DNA from 2 places in the Micromonospora sp. NPDC023966 genome. Region 2 is predicted to be linked to the other one. Evidence: riboswitches for the same ligand, from Rfam matches in the RefSeq annotation. Region 2 holds a riboswitch; the other holds the start of a gene.
The links. A riboswitch is a leader RNA that binds a small molecule or an ion and turns the genes downstream of it on or off. The one in region 2 is predicted to bind cyclic di-AMP.

Region 1 (7,891 bases), on a different contig from region 2:
AGGGCTAGGCCGCGGGGCGGCGGGTGTCGAAGCCGTGCCGGCCACGCCGGCCTTCCGAGGCCAGGGGGTCATGTCGGACCGGGGCGGTCGCCCGCGGGTCGAGCCAGACCCGCACCTCCGGCCGGCCGCCGGCGGGGCGAACCACCTGGTCGCGCCGGGTCAGCATCGCCACGTCGACGGTGAACTCGAACAGCCGCCAGTCGCCCTGGGGCGCGGCCCGGCCGATCCGGGCCACCCGCGCCACGGTCGCCGGATCGGTCACCGGGTGGGCCCGGCCGGCCACGTAGGCCTCGTCGTCGCTCTCCTCCGGCGGGAAGGAGTGCAGCGCGTAGCGGCCGTCGCGTTCGAGGTCGCGACGCTTGGGCGAGTCGATGACGAAGCACCAGAGTCCGTCGTCGGTGATGACCGGGGAGACCGGGTGCACTCGCGGGCCGCCGTCGGCGCGGACCGTGGCGAGGTAGCCGAAACCCGGCCCGTACTGCTGCAACAGGAGGCGGATCTCGTCGGCGAGTCGGGGCTCGTCGGCGGCGAATTCGGACCAGGAAGCCATGCGGACATTCTATCGAACAGGTGTACGAAGATGTAGTCCGACACGCAGGTCACCCGTACCGGTCGCTATGGTGTTCCGATGCTGCTCTCCGACCGCGACCTGGTCTCCGAGATCAAGGCGGGCACGCTCGCGCTGGAGCCCTTCGAGCCCACGCTGGTGCAACCGTCCAGCATCGACGTACGTCTGGACCGGCTGTTCCGGGTCTTCAACAACCATCTCTACACGCACATCGACCCGGCCGTGCAGCAGGACGACCTCACCTCGATGGTGGAGGTGCCCGAGGGCCAGCCGTTCGTGCTGCACCCCGGCGAGTTCGTGCTCGCGTCCACGCTCGAGGTGATCTCGCTGGGCGACCAGCTCGCCGGGCGCCTGGAGGGCAAGTCCAGCCTGGGCCGGCTCGGCCTGCTCACCCACTCCACGGCCGGTTTCATCGACCCGGGTTTCTCCGGTCACGTCACGCTGGAGCTGTCCAACGTGGCGAACCTGCCGATCACCCTCTGGCCGGGCATGAAGATCGGCCAGCTCTGCATCTTCCGGCTCTCCTCGCCGGCCGAGCACCCGTACGGCTCGGCGGTCTACGGGTCCCGCTACCAGGGGCAGCGCGGACCGACCCCGAGCCGGTCCTGGCAGAACTGGCGCACCTGGCCGACCCGCTGACGGAGCCGGACGCCGTGACGGCGCAGGGGCCCCCGCGACGCGGGAGCCCCTGCGGACCGGTCAGCCCGGGCGGCCGTAGCTGTTGATCTGGCCGTCGTCGACGCGTTTCATCGTGATCGGCTTGCCGGACTGGGAGGCGTGCACCACCCAGCCGTCACCGACGTACATGCCGACGTGGTGCAGGTCGCTGTAGTAGAAGACGAGGTCACCGGCGCGCAGCTCGCTCCGGCTCACCCGCCTGGTCACGTCGTGCTGCTGCCGGGCGTTGTGCGGCAGCGAGACGCCGGCCTTGGCCCAGGCCGCCATGGTGAGCCCGGAGCAGTCGTAGTGGTCGGGGCCGGCGGCGCCCCAGACATAGATCTTGCCAATCTGGGCGCAGGCGAACTTGACCGCGACGCCGGCCGGACCACCGGGGTAGCCGGCGGGACAGGGCGCGGGGCGCAGCGGACCGCCGCCGCCGTTGCCGTAGACCTTGAGACGGAGCTTCTGGAGCTTGACGATCTCGGCGTCGATCTGCTTCTTCTTCGCCGCGAGCTGGGCCTCGGTACGGGCCAGGTCGCTGATCATCTCGTCCAGCGGCCGCTTCTTGGCGGCCAACTGGTCGCGCAGCTCGGCGACGGTCCGCACCTGCTCCTGCTGGCGGTTCGCGAAGCGGTCGAGCAGTGCGAGGCCGTCCACCAGCTCGCTCGGCGACCGGCTGCCCAGCAGCGCGTTGACGGTGGAGAGGTTGTTGTCGCCCTTGTAGGCGTCGGCGGCGAGCCCGCCCACCTGACCGAGGGCGGCGTCCACCCGGGCCTGGAGCGGGGCGATCTGCTTGCCGAGCGCGGCGGCCTGCTTGCGCTTGACGGCGAGCTGCTCGCGGGTGGCGTTGACCTGTTCGATGATCGGTTCGAGCTTGTTCCAGTCCTGGTCGATCTGGCGCTCGATCTCGGTGACCGACGGTTCGGCATGGGCCGCCGTGGCGCCGCCGGTCAGGACGACGGCGGTGCCGGCCAGGGCGGCGAGGGCGGTGGTGAAGCGGGACCAGCGGGAACGCGGCACAGCCGTCGACCGGTCGACCGACCGGCTTGACGGTGGCCGCGGGGCATGGTGTGCCACCGGGCTTCCGTACTCCTTCTTCGTGCCCGCCTACCGAGTTAGCTGACGGGTTCGGGCGGGAAGGGAGCCGCCCTACCGCAGTGGCTGCGGATTCACCCCAGTTACCTGGGTCCCCGGCTCGCCCGAAGGCGACTCGGCGGTGTCGGACCGTCACCACCCGGGTTGGTCGGTGAAACAGTCGGCCGACGATTGACCAGAGTAGAGATGGCCGTTACCGATCCGCAACCCGAGACGCCGTGACACTCCGTATGTCGCCCCGATCGTGGATGAAGGTTTTCTTCATGCGAGATTACCTGCTGGAAAGGTATTGACCCGGAGGGTGGGTGGGGCGAGGGTGAGGACGCAGTGACCCCCATCCCTGTCTGGAGGTTCGATGCACCTCTCACCCCCGCCGTCGGGCAGACGGATGCTGCTGGCAGCCGCCGTCGCGGCGGCCACGGCCCTGGTGGCGACCGGCCCGGTGGCCGCCGAACCGCTCACCGCCCAACCCACCACCGACCGTCAGGAGCAGTACGCCGCCGCTGCGGCGGAGTACGGCGTGCCGCAGAGCGTCCTGCTCGGCGTGTCGTACCTGGAGTCGCGCTGGGACACCCACCCGGGCCAGCCGAGCACCAGCGGCGGCTACGGCCCGATGCACCTCACCGATGCCCAGCAGGTCCTCGCGACCCCGGCCAGCGGCCACGTGGACGAGAACGAGGACCCGCGGGGCGACGACTCGCGCCCGCTCACCCTCGACCCGGCCATCGCGGCCGCACCGGCGGATGACGTGCTGCCGCAGGCGTCCCTGCAGACGCTCGACGCCGCCGCGGCGCTCACCGGCCTCACCGAGGAGACGTTGCGGACCGACGCGGCCGCGAACATCCGGGGCGGGGCGGCGCTGCTTGCCTCGTACCAGAAGGAGCTGGGTGCGCCGGTCGGCGCCGGCAGCGACCCGGCGGCCTGGTACGGCGCGGTGGCCCGCTACTCCGGCGCGGACACCGAGGACGCGGCGGCGGCCTTCGCCGACGAGGTCTACGACCAGCTCGGCCTCGGCGCGGCCCGGACCACCGACGACGGCCAGCGGGTGACCCTGGCCGCCACCGCGGTGACGCCGGACCAGTCCGGGCTGCACAAGCTGGGGCTGCGCCGCGCCGAGCGGCCGGACGGCCTGGAGTGCCCGGTGCGGCTCGCCTGCGAGTGGATCCCCGCACCGTACGGGGAGTACTACATCCCTAAGACCCAGACCTGGGACTACGGCAACCACGACATCGGCAACCGGCCGGCACAGCAGAAGCTCGAGTACATCGTCATCCACGACACCGAGGGCTACTTCGGCCCCAGCGTGGGCCAGGTCCAGGACGTGACCTACCTGGGCTGGCACTACACGCTGCGCTCGGTGGACGGGTATATCGCCCAGCACATCAAGGCCAAGGACGTCGGCTGGCACGCCGGCAACTGGTACGTCAACGCCAAGTCCATCGGCATCGAGCACGAGGGCTTCGCCGGGCGCGGCACCTGGTACACCGAGGCGATGTACCGGGCCTCGGCCAAGCTGGTCCGCCACCTGGCGCTGAAGTTCCAGATCCCGCTGGACCGGCAGCACATCCTCGGCCACGACAACGTCCCCGGGACCACCGCCGGATTGGTCGATGACATGCACTGGGACCCGGGCCCGTACTGGGACTGGTCGCACTACTTCGATCTGCTGAAGGCGCCGCTCAAGTCCACCGGAACGCCGAACACCGGCCTGGTCACCATCGACCCGGACTACGCGGCGAACAAGCCGGCCTTCTACGGCTGCAACCAGCAGCCCCCGTTGCCACCGGGCCCGGTGCCCCCGGCTGAGCCCTGCCCGCTGCGCGGCTCGTCCTCGGTCATCCTGCGCACCGCGCCGAGCGCGACCGCCCCGCTGGTCAACGACCCTGGGCTGCGGCCGAACGGCACGCCGAACACCATGTACATCTCCGATCACGGCGCCCGCGCCTCCGCCGGCCAGACGTATGCGCTGGCGGACGTGCAGGGTGACTGGACGGCGATCTGGTACCTCGGCCAGAAGGCCTGGTTCTACAATCCGGCCTCGGCGCCCACGGCCAAGTGGGCGGCGGGCTTCGTGGTGACCCCCAAGCCCGGCAAGGCCACCATCCCAGTGTACGGGCGGGCCTACCCGGAGCAGGCGGCCTACCCGTCCTACATCCCGTACCAGACCATCTCGCCGCTGCAGTACACCTTCCCCGCTGGCCAGCGGTACGCGGTCGGCGGCGTCCTGCCGGGCGAGTACTACCGGGCGGTCTCGTTCGACGGTTCCGCCCCGGGTGACCGGACTGTCGTCCGTGGCGAGAACAAGTACGTGCAGGTCCAGTTCGGCCACCGGGTGATGTTCGTCAACCTCGACGACGTACAGATCCTGCCGGCCGCACAGACGTCCTGAGCACACCACTTTCGGCGATCGAGCAAGGGTTCCCGGTTCCACCCGGGAACCCTTGCCGCCGTTCTACGGCAAAAGGCTTCACCTCGTCACCGTCCGTGGCAGGTTCTTTACAGAGCCGCTTGCGAACGGTAAATTCCCATACGTCGATAGATCACGGGGGAGCATCTTCGACACCTGGCGAACCTGCTCGCCCGCGATCGACATGAACGACACCGTCGACGAGGGGAGACACGGTGCGTACAGGAATAGTGGAGGTGGTCCCACTCGCCCTGCTGGGCGTGGTGGCGATGACCGTGTTCATCCGGGCGAAGAGCAGACGCCGCTGGACGTATGTGGCCGGAGGCCTGCTGGCCGGCGCATGGCTGGCGTTGACCGGTGGAGCGGTGTGGGCGATGTCCAGCTCCATGGCCGCCGACCTGCCAGCAAAGGCTACCGAGCCGGGCAATCCGTGTGTATCAGGGGCGCCGGCACGCAGCTTCGACGTCTCACTGATCAACATTCCGATCTTCCTCAACCGCTTTGGCGACGTCGTTCCCGAAGGGCGCATGTATGTCCTCGACGAGAACATCACCACCGTCCGGGCCAACTTCGCCAAGGCCGCCGACCCCAATGACCAGGCGGACCTGATCGAGCCCCTGGTGCTGCGGGCGCACCGGGGCGACTGTGTGACGATCCGGTTCACCAACCGGCTCCACGAAGAAGCGCCGTCGTTTGTCCGGAACGATTCGATCTTCCTGCTTCCTGGCGAGCAGTTGGCGACTGCCGGCACCGTGACGCCGGAGCCGCGTCGATTCGCCCCGGCCCGGACCGTCCCGCACAACGACTTCGACCCAGCGGCCGCGCCGCCGGCGTCCATCCACATGGAGGGCCTGGCATTCGACCCGAAGGGCTCCGACGGCACGGCGGCGGGACTCAACCCCGACTCGACCGTATCCCCCGGCGCCACCGCCACCTACCGGTACTCGGCGGCCGTCGAGGGCGAGTTCCACTTCAACGACGGCGCCGACCTCACCTCCGTCGAGACCGGCGCGGGCAATTCCATCGGGTCGCACTCGTTCGGGGCCTTCGGCGCAATCGTGGTGGAGAAGCCCGGCACCAGTTGGGTGGATGCCCGAGATGGCACCCCGCTCGCTTCTGGGACGCGGGCGGTCATCAAGGACCCCGCGCCCGGCGCACCGGACCACCGGGAGCACGTGATCTTCATGCACGACGAGGTGGAGGCCGCTTCCGGCATCCTCACCCGGTTCTGCCGGAACGGGCAGGACGGGGTGGCCGAGGACCGGGCCAACGGGGAGTGCGTCGACCCGACAGCCGCCGAGCTCACCAAGCTGAAGCAGGGCACCCTGCCCGGCCTCTCCGGCGGGGATGCGGACGCGCTGGTGCAGGGCGAGGTGCCGGTCAAGCTGGAATGGTTCGCGTTCAACTACCGGGCCGAGCCGGGGTTCAACCGGGAGGAAATCGGCTGCCCGGCGGCGACCCGCAACGCGCAGGGGTTCGACGCGAAGGAGTGCCACGGCGAGGAGACCGCGCTGTCCTCCTGGGCGTACGGCGACCCGGGCGGCGGCGACCTGGTCTTCGCGAACTACCGCGGCGAGCCGATGCAGATCCGGCTGCTGCACGCCGCCGAGCGGGAGACGCACACCTTCCACTGGCACGTCAACCGGTGGCCCTTCGACCCGCAGGACGAGGGCGGGCTGGCCGAGGTGAGCAAGCCGACGCATCACATCGGCGTCACCAACATCCTCGATGTGCAGGCAGTCTCCCCGGGGGCGCACTACGCGCTCATACCGGAGGGCGGCGCCGGTTCCTCGCATGACAGCAAGCCGGCGACGTTCGGTGATGTGATCTTCCATTGCCACCTCTACCCGCATTTTGCCAACGGCATGTGGGCGTTGAATCGGACCCACGACAAGCTGGAGGACGGCACGCGGACGCTGCCGGACGGCACGACCGTGCCGGCCCTGCTGCCGCTGGAGGACTTCGACTACCAGCCAGCGGTCGCCGGGGTGAACCCACCGCCCGCGCCGACGGAGGCGAAGCCGGGCTACCCGCACTTCGTGCCCGGCAAGTTCGGTTTCAAAGCGCCGAAGCCGCCGCTCGGCGTGGCGAGCCGCCAGGCGAGCGGGGTGTTCCCGCCCACACAGAAGGAGAAGGACGCGGCTGACCCGGGCGCCCAGGTCCCGGGCGGCTTCTTCCAGAACCCCTGCCCGGCCACGCGATCCGACGGTCAACAGACTCCGGTGAAGAACTTCGACGTTGCCGCCATCCAGGTCGCGCAGTTCTACAACGAAGAGTTGAAATGGAAGAACCCGCAAGCCAGGATCTACGTCCTGCAGGACGATAAACAGGCGGTCCTCGGGGGGCGAAAACCGGAACCGTTCGCGCCGCTGTTCAACGTCGGCGACTGCGTGATCTACAACTTCACCAACGAGCTGCCGGAGAACTTCGGCGGCAACGTCTTCGATCGCGCCCAGGTCACCAACGAGGCGGGCATCCATCAGCACCTCGTCCAGTTCGACGTGCTGACCTCCGATGGCGCGGCCAACGGCTGGAACTACGACCAGGGCGCCGATCGCGGGCAGACCATCACCTACCGGTCGTTCGTGCACGAGGACCTCGCTACCAGCAGCTTCCACGATCACTTCTTCCCGAACGTGCACCAGGACAACGGACTGCTGGGCGGCGCCAGCGTGCATCCAGCCGGGTGCACATACCACAATCCCCAGACAGCGGAGCCGGTGCGGGTCGGAACGGTCGTCGACATCTACTGCGACCCAGGCACCGATTACCACGGCAAGGCGATCGACCACCAGGACTACCGCAACTTCTCGGTCTTCGTGGAAGACCATGTGCCGATGTTCAAGCCGGCCGACCCTAACGATCCGAATGACGACCAGTTCGTGACGCCCGACGGGGTGCCGATCTACCCGCCCAAGTTCCCGTCGAGCCCGGACGATCAGGGTGTGGTGGGACTCAGCTACCGGCTGGAGCCGTTCGAGGGCAGGAAGAATGCTGACCCCTCACGGGTGTACGACACCGATCCGCATGGCGGCCCGTATACAACTCACTTCTTGGCGCACGAGGGAGATCGGGTGAAATGGCGCATCTTCCAACTTTCGCAGGAGGAGTCCCACGGCTTCAGCATCGATCGGTTCCCCTGGAAATCCGAACCACGTGAT
Region 2 (7,891 bases):
TTTCGGGCGACGGCGAGGTGACCGCGCGGCGTCGGTTGCCCGGGTCACCCATTGATCCCGGCCGTGGGCCGTGTGATTGTGCCCCCAGCGAGTCGCCGACCCCGGCGGCTCGGGACGGTCGATCTGTCGAACCGGGGCCACGCCGGCAGCCTCGGAGATCGACCGTCACCCCGCCTCGCCTCACCGCGCCGCCCGTCCCCACCGGGCTCCGTGCGGCGCGCCTAGGAACAGGAGCGAACCCCGTTGAAGCTCTCACCTCGCCTCGTCGCGCTCTCCGGCGCGGCGGCGGCCGGCCTGATCGCCGCCGGCACGGCCGCGGCCGTGCAGGCCGCGCCGCCCGGCCCCGCCGCCCCCGACGTCGCCCAGGCCCGCGCGATCGCCGCCGACTCGGCCCGCGCGCTGGTCGCCGACCGGCCCGCCTACCTGCACGCCAGCGCCGACGACGCTTTCGTGCAGAAGCCGGTCATCTCCTCGGAGGGCATCCAGTACGTGCCCTACGAGCGCACCTACAAGGGCCTGCCCGTGGTCGGCGGTGACTTCGTGCTGGCCACCGACACGGCCGGCAACCTGAAGTACGCCTCCGTCGCGCAGCAGCAGGCCATCGGCAGCCTCGCCACCACGCCGAAGCTGACCTCGGCCGCCGCGGCGAAGACCGCGCGCGCCCAGCTCAAGACGGTCAGCACCGTCGAGGGCACCAACCTGGTCGTCTACACCCTCGGCGCCGAGCCGGCGCTGGCCTGGGAGACCACCGTGCGCGGCACCGACGCCGAGGGCCCGAGCCGGCTCACCGTCGACGTCGACGCCCGCACCGGCAAGGTGCTGCGGACGCAGGAGCATGTCGTGCACGGCACCGGCACCGGCGCCTGGAACGGCCCCAGCCCGCTGACCCTGAACACCACGCAGTCCGGCGGCACGTACTCCATGAAGGACCCGACCGTCACCAACCTGAGCTGCCAGGACGCCGCGACCAACACGACGTTCAGCGGCTCCGACGACGTCTGGGGCAACGGCACCGCCACCAACAAGGAGACCGGCTGCGTCGACGCGCTGTTCGCCGCGCAGACCGAGCACAAGATGCTCGCCCAGTGGCTGGGCCGCAACGGCGCCGACGGCAACGGCGGCTACTGGCCGATCCGGGTGGGCCTGAACGACCAGAACGCCTACTACGACGGCACCCAGGTCCAGATCGGCAAGAACACCTCGGGCCAGTGGATCGGCTCGCTCGACGTGGTGGCCCACGAGATCGGCCACGGCATCGACGACCACACTCCGGGCGGCATCTCCGGCGCCGGCACCCAGGAGTTCGTGGCCGACACCTTCGGCGCGGCCACCGAGTGGTTCGCCAACGAGCCGTCCAGCTACGACGCTCCCGACTTCCTGGTCGGCGAGAAGGTCAACCTGGTGGGCAGCGGCCCGATCCGCAACATGTACAACCCGTCGGCGCTGGGCGACCCGAACTGCTACTCGAGCAGCATCCCGAGCACCGAGGTGCACGCCGCGGCGGGCCCGGGCAACCACTGGTTCTACCTGCTGGCCAACGGCAGCAGCCCGACCAACGGCCAGCCCGCCAGCTCCACCTGCAACGGCAGCAGCGTGACCGGCCTGGGCATCCAGAAGGCCATGAAGATCATGTACAACGCGATGCTGCTGAAGACCTCGTCCTCCTCGTACCTGAAGTACCGCGTCTGGACGCTGCAGGCGGCGAAGAACCTCTACCCGACCAGCTGCACCGAGTTCAACGCGGTCAAGGCCGCCTGGAACGCGATCAGCGTGCCGGCGCAGACCGGTGAGGCGACCTGCACGGGCAGCACCCCGACGCCGACCGCCACGACCACCCCGCCGTCGGGCAGCTGCACCGGCCAGAAGCTGGCCAACCCCGGCTTCGAGTCCGGCAACGTGAACTGGACCGCCAGCTCGGGCGTTATCACGAACGACACCGCCCAGGCGGCCCACGGCGGCTCGTACAAGGCGTGGCTCGACGGCTACGGCACGACGCACACCGACACCCTCAGCCAGTCGGTGTCCATCCCGGCCGGCTGCCGGGCGACGTTGAGCTTCTGGCTGCACATTGACAGCGCGGAGTCGACCACGACCACCGCCTACGACAAGCTGACCGTGAAGGCGGGCAGCACCACCCTGGCCACCTACTCCAACCTCAACAAGGCCACCGGCTACGTGCAGCGGTCCTTCGACATCTCGTCGCTGGCCGGCACCACCGCCACCATCTCGTTCAGCGGCGTGGAGGACAGCTCCCTGCAGACCTCCTTCGTCGTCGACGACACCGCGGTCACGCTGAGCTGACCACACCGGAGCGGCCGGCCGTCGTCCTCCCGACGGCCGGCCGCTTCGTCGTCTCCGCCGTAGCTGGGAGCGGGTCCGGGAACTGCGGATCCGCGCGGCGTCAGGCCGGGCGGGAACCGGCGCCGTCGCGGCGGATCCGGGCCGCGACGCCCTCCATCGCCCGGCTGAACCGCTCCATGTCCCGGGCGGACTGCTCCGGCAGGCCGCCGAGCCGCGCGGCGAGGGCGTCCACGTCGGCCTGGGCCGAGGCGCTGACCCGGGCGTCCAGCTCGGTGAGGGCGGCGTTCACGGCCGCCACCACGTGCCCGCAGACGGTCTCCAGGGGCTCCCCGGCCAACCCCGGGTCGACGGTGACGGACTCCAGCCGGCCACCCTGGACGGCGACGGCACGGACCCGGCCGCCGGCCGCGGCGCCCTCGGCCCGGAGCAGCTCGGCCGGCGCGCCGTCGGTGTGCTCGGCGGCCCGGGACCGCATCGCGGACAGTGCCTGTTGCGTCCTGGTCAGCAGCTCGTCGAGGCTCGCGGCCGCGGAGAACGGGTCGTTGGTCATATCCGCGCTTTCTTCACGTCTTTCCGAGCACCGTGACGATAGCAACCGGCCCCGACGCAACCGAACGCCCGGCCGGGAACCCCGGCCGGGCGTTCGTGGTGCGGTGGGGTCTCAGCGCAGGCGCAGCCGCTGACCCGGGAAGATCAGGCCGGGGTCGCCGCCGACCACGCCCTTGTTGCGCTCGTAGAGAGCGTGCCAACCGCCGGCGACGTTCTTCGCGTCGGCGATCTCGGAGAGGGTGTCCCCGGGCTGGACCAGGTAGCTGCCGGCGCCGCCGGTGCTGGGCGCGCTGCGCCGCTCGCTGCGGGTGGCCGGCCGGTCGCCGCGCGACGACCGCTCCGTGGTGGCCTTCTTCGTGGACCTCGTCGAGCCCGAGTCCTTGCTGGCGTACTTCTTGGTGGAGCCGCCCTTCTTGCCGCAGACCGGCCAGGCGCCGATGCCCTGCCCGTCGAGGACCTTCTCGGCGATGGCGATCTGCTCGCTGCGGCTGGCCAGGTCGGCCCGGCTGGCGTACTTCTGGCCGCCGTAGCCGTTCCAGGTGCTGCGGGAGAACTGGAGCCCGCCGTAGTAGCCGTTGCCGGTGTTGATGTGCCAGTTGCCGCCGGACTCGCACTGTGCGACGGCGTCCCAGTTCACGGCGGCGGCGCTGGCCGGAGCGGCCGGGCCGAGCAGGGCGGCCGCGCCGGTGGCGGCGCCGACGACGAGTGCGCCGACGGCGGTGCGTCGCTGAGCGGTCCGTCGATGACGGGCGACGTATTCAGTTGCCATGTGGGTTTCCTCCACGCCGACGAGGTGAGCTGTCGGGTTCGGGCCGAGGAGCCCGGCCGCCGGAGGCGGCTTCACCCCGAGGTGTCGTGCACCGAGGAACGTGTGGGTCCCCCGCTCCCGCCCGAGGTCCAGGTACCGCCGGGCCGGCGGCGGGATTAGGCGTTACCGGCCCGTGGTGTCCGCGATCGCGAACGGATACGACGTTAGGAAGGGTTTCCGCCCATCGCCCACCTCTTGTGAAGTTCTTCACCCGGCCGAGCGAAGGTCCCTCCGTCCGAGTTGCGCACCGTCCGAAGGTGCCTTATGAGTCGCGGCTCAGTAGGTCAGGCCGTAGCCCTGCGGGAAGAGCGGGACCTGCCCGTCGCCGGCGTTGATGGGCTGCTGGCTGACCGAGTTCATCCAGGTCATGGGCAGTTTCCCGGTCGGCGCGTACCCCCCGAAGAGGACGTCGGCCACGCCGCCGCCCTCGGTGCCGGGGAGCCAGGCGGCCAGCAGCGCGTCCCATCGGGGCAGCTCGGCCGAGATGTCCATCGGCCGGCCGGAGACCAGCACCACGATCACCGGCACGCCCGCGTTCCGCAGGGTCGCGATGGTCCGCAGGTCGTCCCGGTCCAGGCTCATGCTGCCGGTGCGGTCGCCCTGGCCCTCGGCGTACGGTGTCTCGCCGACCACGGCGATCGCGGCCCGGTAGGTGCCGTCGATGCCGGTGCCGCGCTGGTTGTAGGTGACCGTCGTGGTCGGACCCACCGTGGCCCGGATGCCCTGCAGGATGGTGGTGCCGGGGGTGATCGCGCCCGACGAGCCCTGCCAGGAGATCGTCCAGCCGCCGCTGGCGTTGCCGATGTTGTCGGCGCTCTTGCCGGCCACGAAGATCTTGTTGTTGTCCCGGGCCAACGGCAGGACGCCGGCGTTGTTCTTCAGCAGCACCTGTGACTGGCGGACGGCCTGCCGGGCCAGGGCCCGGTGCGCGGCGTTGCCCACCGTCGGGGTCCAGCTCCGGTCGGTGTACGGCCGCTCGAAGAGGCCCAGCTCGAACTTCTTGGTGAGGATGCGCCGGTTGGCGTCGTCGATCCGGCTCATCGGCACGTGGTCGTTCTGCACCTCGGCGCGCAGCGTGCTGAGGAAGGTCTTCCAGGCCGTGGGGACCATCACCATGTCGATGCCGGCGTTGATCGCCGTGCTGACCTCGGCCGCGGTGAAGCCGGCGGCGCCGTCGATCTGGTCGATGCCGTTCCAGTCGGAGACGACGAACCCGGAGAAACCCAGCTCTCCCTTGAGGACCGTGGTGATCAGGTACTGGTGGCCGTGCAGCTTCATGCCGTTCCAGCTGCTGTAGGAGATCATCACCGAGCCGACCCCGCGCTGCACGGCCGCCTGGAACGGGGGCAGGTGAATGGCCCGCAGTTCGGCCTCGCTGAGCTGGGTGTTTCCCTGGTCGTCGCCGCCGGTGGTGCCGCCGTCGCCAATGTAGTGCTTGGCGGTGGCGAGCACCGAGGTGGTTCCGCCGAGGCTGCTGCCCTGCAGGCCGGTGATCAGAGTGGACAGGTTCGACGGCAGGTCCGGAGTCTCGCCGAACGATTCGTAGGTGCGGCCCCACCGGTCGTTGCGGGCGACGCAGAGGCAGGGCGCGAAGTTCCAGTCCACCCCGGTGCCGGTGATCTCCTCGGCGACGGCCTGGCCGATCTGCTGCACCAGCGCCGGGTCGCGGGTCGCGCCGAGGCCGATGTTGTGCGGGAAGATCGTCGCCCCGTACACGTTGTTGTGCCCGTGCACGGCGTCGACGCCGTAGATCATCGGGATGCCGAGCGGGGTGGCGAGAGCCGCGCGCTGGAAGCCGTCGTACATGTCGGCCCAGGACGCGGCGGTGTTGGGCGTGGGCGCGGAGCCGCCGCCGGAGAGGACCGAGCCGAGCCGGTACGTGGTGAGGTCGCTCGCGGTGACCGAGCCGCGCTCGGCCTGCGTCATCTGGCCGAGCTTCTCGTCCAGGGTCATCCGGGCGAGCAGGTCGGCGACGCGGGTGGCGACGGGCAGCGTCGGGTCCTGGTAGGGCAGGCCGGCCGCGGTGGCCGGCGCGGGCACGGCCAGGGCGGTGACGGCGACGAGCAGGAGGGCAAGACCGAGGGGACAGTGGCGGCGGTGGTGACGGATCACGGGTCGCTCCTTCCCGGAGGAACGCTGAGGCCGTTCACCGGCACCCTATGCCCGCGGGCATCGACTGTGAACAATCCTTGCCGGTTCCGGAACCGCCCGGCGGGCCGGCGCCGGGCCGGACTACCGTGGGCAGGGTTCGCGCAAGATCGGCAGGAGGCGGCGGGACGGCATGACCGACTACGGACACGAGCTGGCCTTCGGCGGCTTCGTCACACCCACCGCCGGCCGGTTCGAGCAGGTGGTGGCCCTGGCCAAGCTCTGCGATCAGGTCAACCTGGACCTGGTCACCTTTCAGGACCACCCCTACCAGCCGGGTTTCCTGGACACCTGGACGCTGATGTCCTACCTGGCCGCGGCGACCAGTCGCATCCGGTTGGCCGGCAATGTGCTGAACCTGCCCCTGCGCCAACCGGTGGTGCTGGCCCGGAGCGTCGCCAGCCTGGACCTGCTCAGCGGCGGCCGGGTGGAGCTGGGCCTCGGCGCCGGCGCGTTCTGGGAGGCGATCGAGGCGGTCGGCGGGCGACGGCTCAGCGCCGGGCAGGCGGTGGACGCCCTCGACGAGGCGATCCGAGTGATCCGCGAGGTGTGGGACACCGAGCGGCGCGGGATGGTCCGCGTCGAGGGCGAGCACTACCGGGTGGTCGGGGCGAAGCGCGGGCCGGCCCCGGCGCACCCGGTGGAGATCTGGGTCGGCGCGTACAAGCCCCGGATGCTGCGGCTGGTGGGGCGCGCGGCGGACGGCTGGCTGCCGTCGCTGGCGTACCTGCCGAACGGGCCGGTCGAGCTGCCGGCGATGAACGCGGTGATCGACGAGAGCGCCGAGGCGGCGGGGCGCGACCCCCGGTCGGTACGTCGGCTGCTGAACATCAACGGTCGGTTCGTCCGCTCCTCCAGCGGCTTCCTGGCCGGGCCCCCCGAGCAGTGGGTGGAGGAGCTGGCCGGGCTGGCCCTCGACCACGGCGTCTCCACGTTCGTCCTGGGCGCCGACGACCCGACCACGATCCAGCTCTTCGCCCAGGAGGTCGCGCCCGCGGTGCGGGAGCTGGTCGGCGCCGAACGCGCCGAGCCCGGCTCCCGGGCCGGTGCCGCCGAGGAGCAGCGCGAGGCGGTCGAGGCCGGCGGCGCCACCGCGCTCGCGGTCACCCCCACCCCCGACCCCGGGGTACGGCTGACCGACCACCGGCTCTGGGACGAGTCCACCCGCCCGGCCGCGCCGCCGGCACCGGACGGCCACGTCTACACCCCGCACGCCCAGGCCGTCGGCGCGCACCTCGTCGACGTGCACGACCATCTGCGACAGGAGCTGGCCCAGGTTCGTGACCTGCTCGAACAGGTCCGACGCGGGGTGGTCTCCGCCGGCGCCGCGCGGGCCGTGCTCAACCAGCTCACCATGCGGCAGAACAACTGGACGCTGGGAGCGTACTGCGCCGCGTACTGCACGGCGGTGACCCAGCACCACGGGCTGGAGGACAACTCGATCTTCCCGCACCTGCGGCGCGCGGACCCGGGGCTCGGCCCCGTGCTCGACCGGCTGGAAGCGGAGCACGTGGTGATCCACGACGTGGTCGAGGGCGTGGACCGGGCCCTGGTCGACCTGATCCGCAACCCGGGCGACTTCACCGAGGTGCAGAAGGCCGTGGACGTCCTCACCGACACCCTGCTGTCGCACCTGTCGTGGGAGGAGCGGGTGATCGTCGAGCCGCTGGCCCGGCACGGCTTCTACGCCGGCCAGGTCTGAGACGGGCTATTCCCGCTCGCCGGCGCACCCCCGCGTGAGATAGCTGACTTTTGTTTCCCTAAGTCAGAGGGGTAGCGTCATCCGCATGACGGACTTCCTCGCGCAACGCGACGCCTGGTCCACCGCGAACTGCTCGATCGCCCGGGCGCTCGACGTGGTGGGCAACCGGACCGCGCTGCTCCTGCTGCGCGAGGCGTCCTTCGGCACCCGCCGCTTCGACGACTTCGCCCGCCGGGCCGGCGTCAGCGAGCCGGTGGCCGCCGCCCGCCTCAAGCAGCTGGTCGCCGACGGGCTGCTGGAGCGGCGGCCCTACCGCGAGCCCGGTCAGCGCACCCGGGACGAGTACCTGCTCACCGCCAAGGGGCGGGACCTGCTGCCGGTGC

Region 1: linked by a shared signal. The riboswitch ahead of AB0F68_RS01530 (NlpC/P60 family protein) and the one ahead of AB0F68_RS24970 (transglycosylase family protein) in region 2 are both predicted to bind cyclic di-AMP.

Annotation. Positions count from the first base shown of each region.
Region 1 is NZ_JBEZZJ010000001.1:322,549-330,439, reverse strand. Features, by position in the region: gene AB0F68_RS01540 (pyridoxamine 5'-phosphate oxidase family protein) at 5-550, opposite strand; gene dcd (dCTP deaminase) at 629-1,207, shown strand; gene AB0F68_RS01530 (NlpC/P60 family protein) at 1,268-2,248, opposite strand; cyclic di-AMP (ydaO/yuaA leader) riboswitch at 2,317-2,454, opposite strand; gene AB0F68_RS01525 (peptidoglycan recognition family protein) at 2,679-4,712, shown strand; gene AB0F68_RS01520 (hypothetical protein) at 5,000-7,891, shown strand, end outside.
Region 2 is NZ_JBEZZJ010000023.1:78,655-86,545, forward strand. Features, by position in the region: gene AB0F68_RS24960 (M4 family metallopeptidase) at 244-2,301, shown strand; gene AB0F68_RS24965 (YbaB/EbfC family nucleoid-associated protein) at 2,402-2,851, opposite strand; gene AB0F68_RS24970 (transglycosylase family protein) at 2,963-3,619, opposite strand; cyclic di-AMP (ydaO/yuaA leader) riboswitch at 3,619-3,791, opposite strand; gene AB0F68_RS24975 (glycoside hydrolase family 3 N-terminal domain-containing protein) at 3,935-5,770, opposite strand; gene AB0F68_RS24980 (LLM class flavin-dependent oxidoreductase) at 5,940-7,508, shown strand; gene AB0F68_RS24985 (helix-turn-helix domain-containing protein) at 7,594-7,891, shown strand, end outside.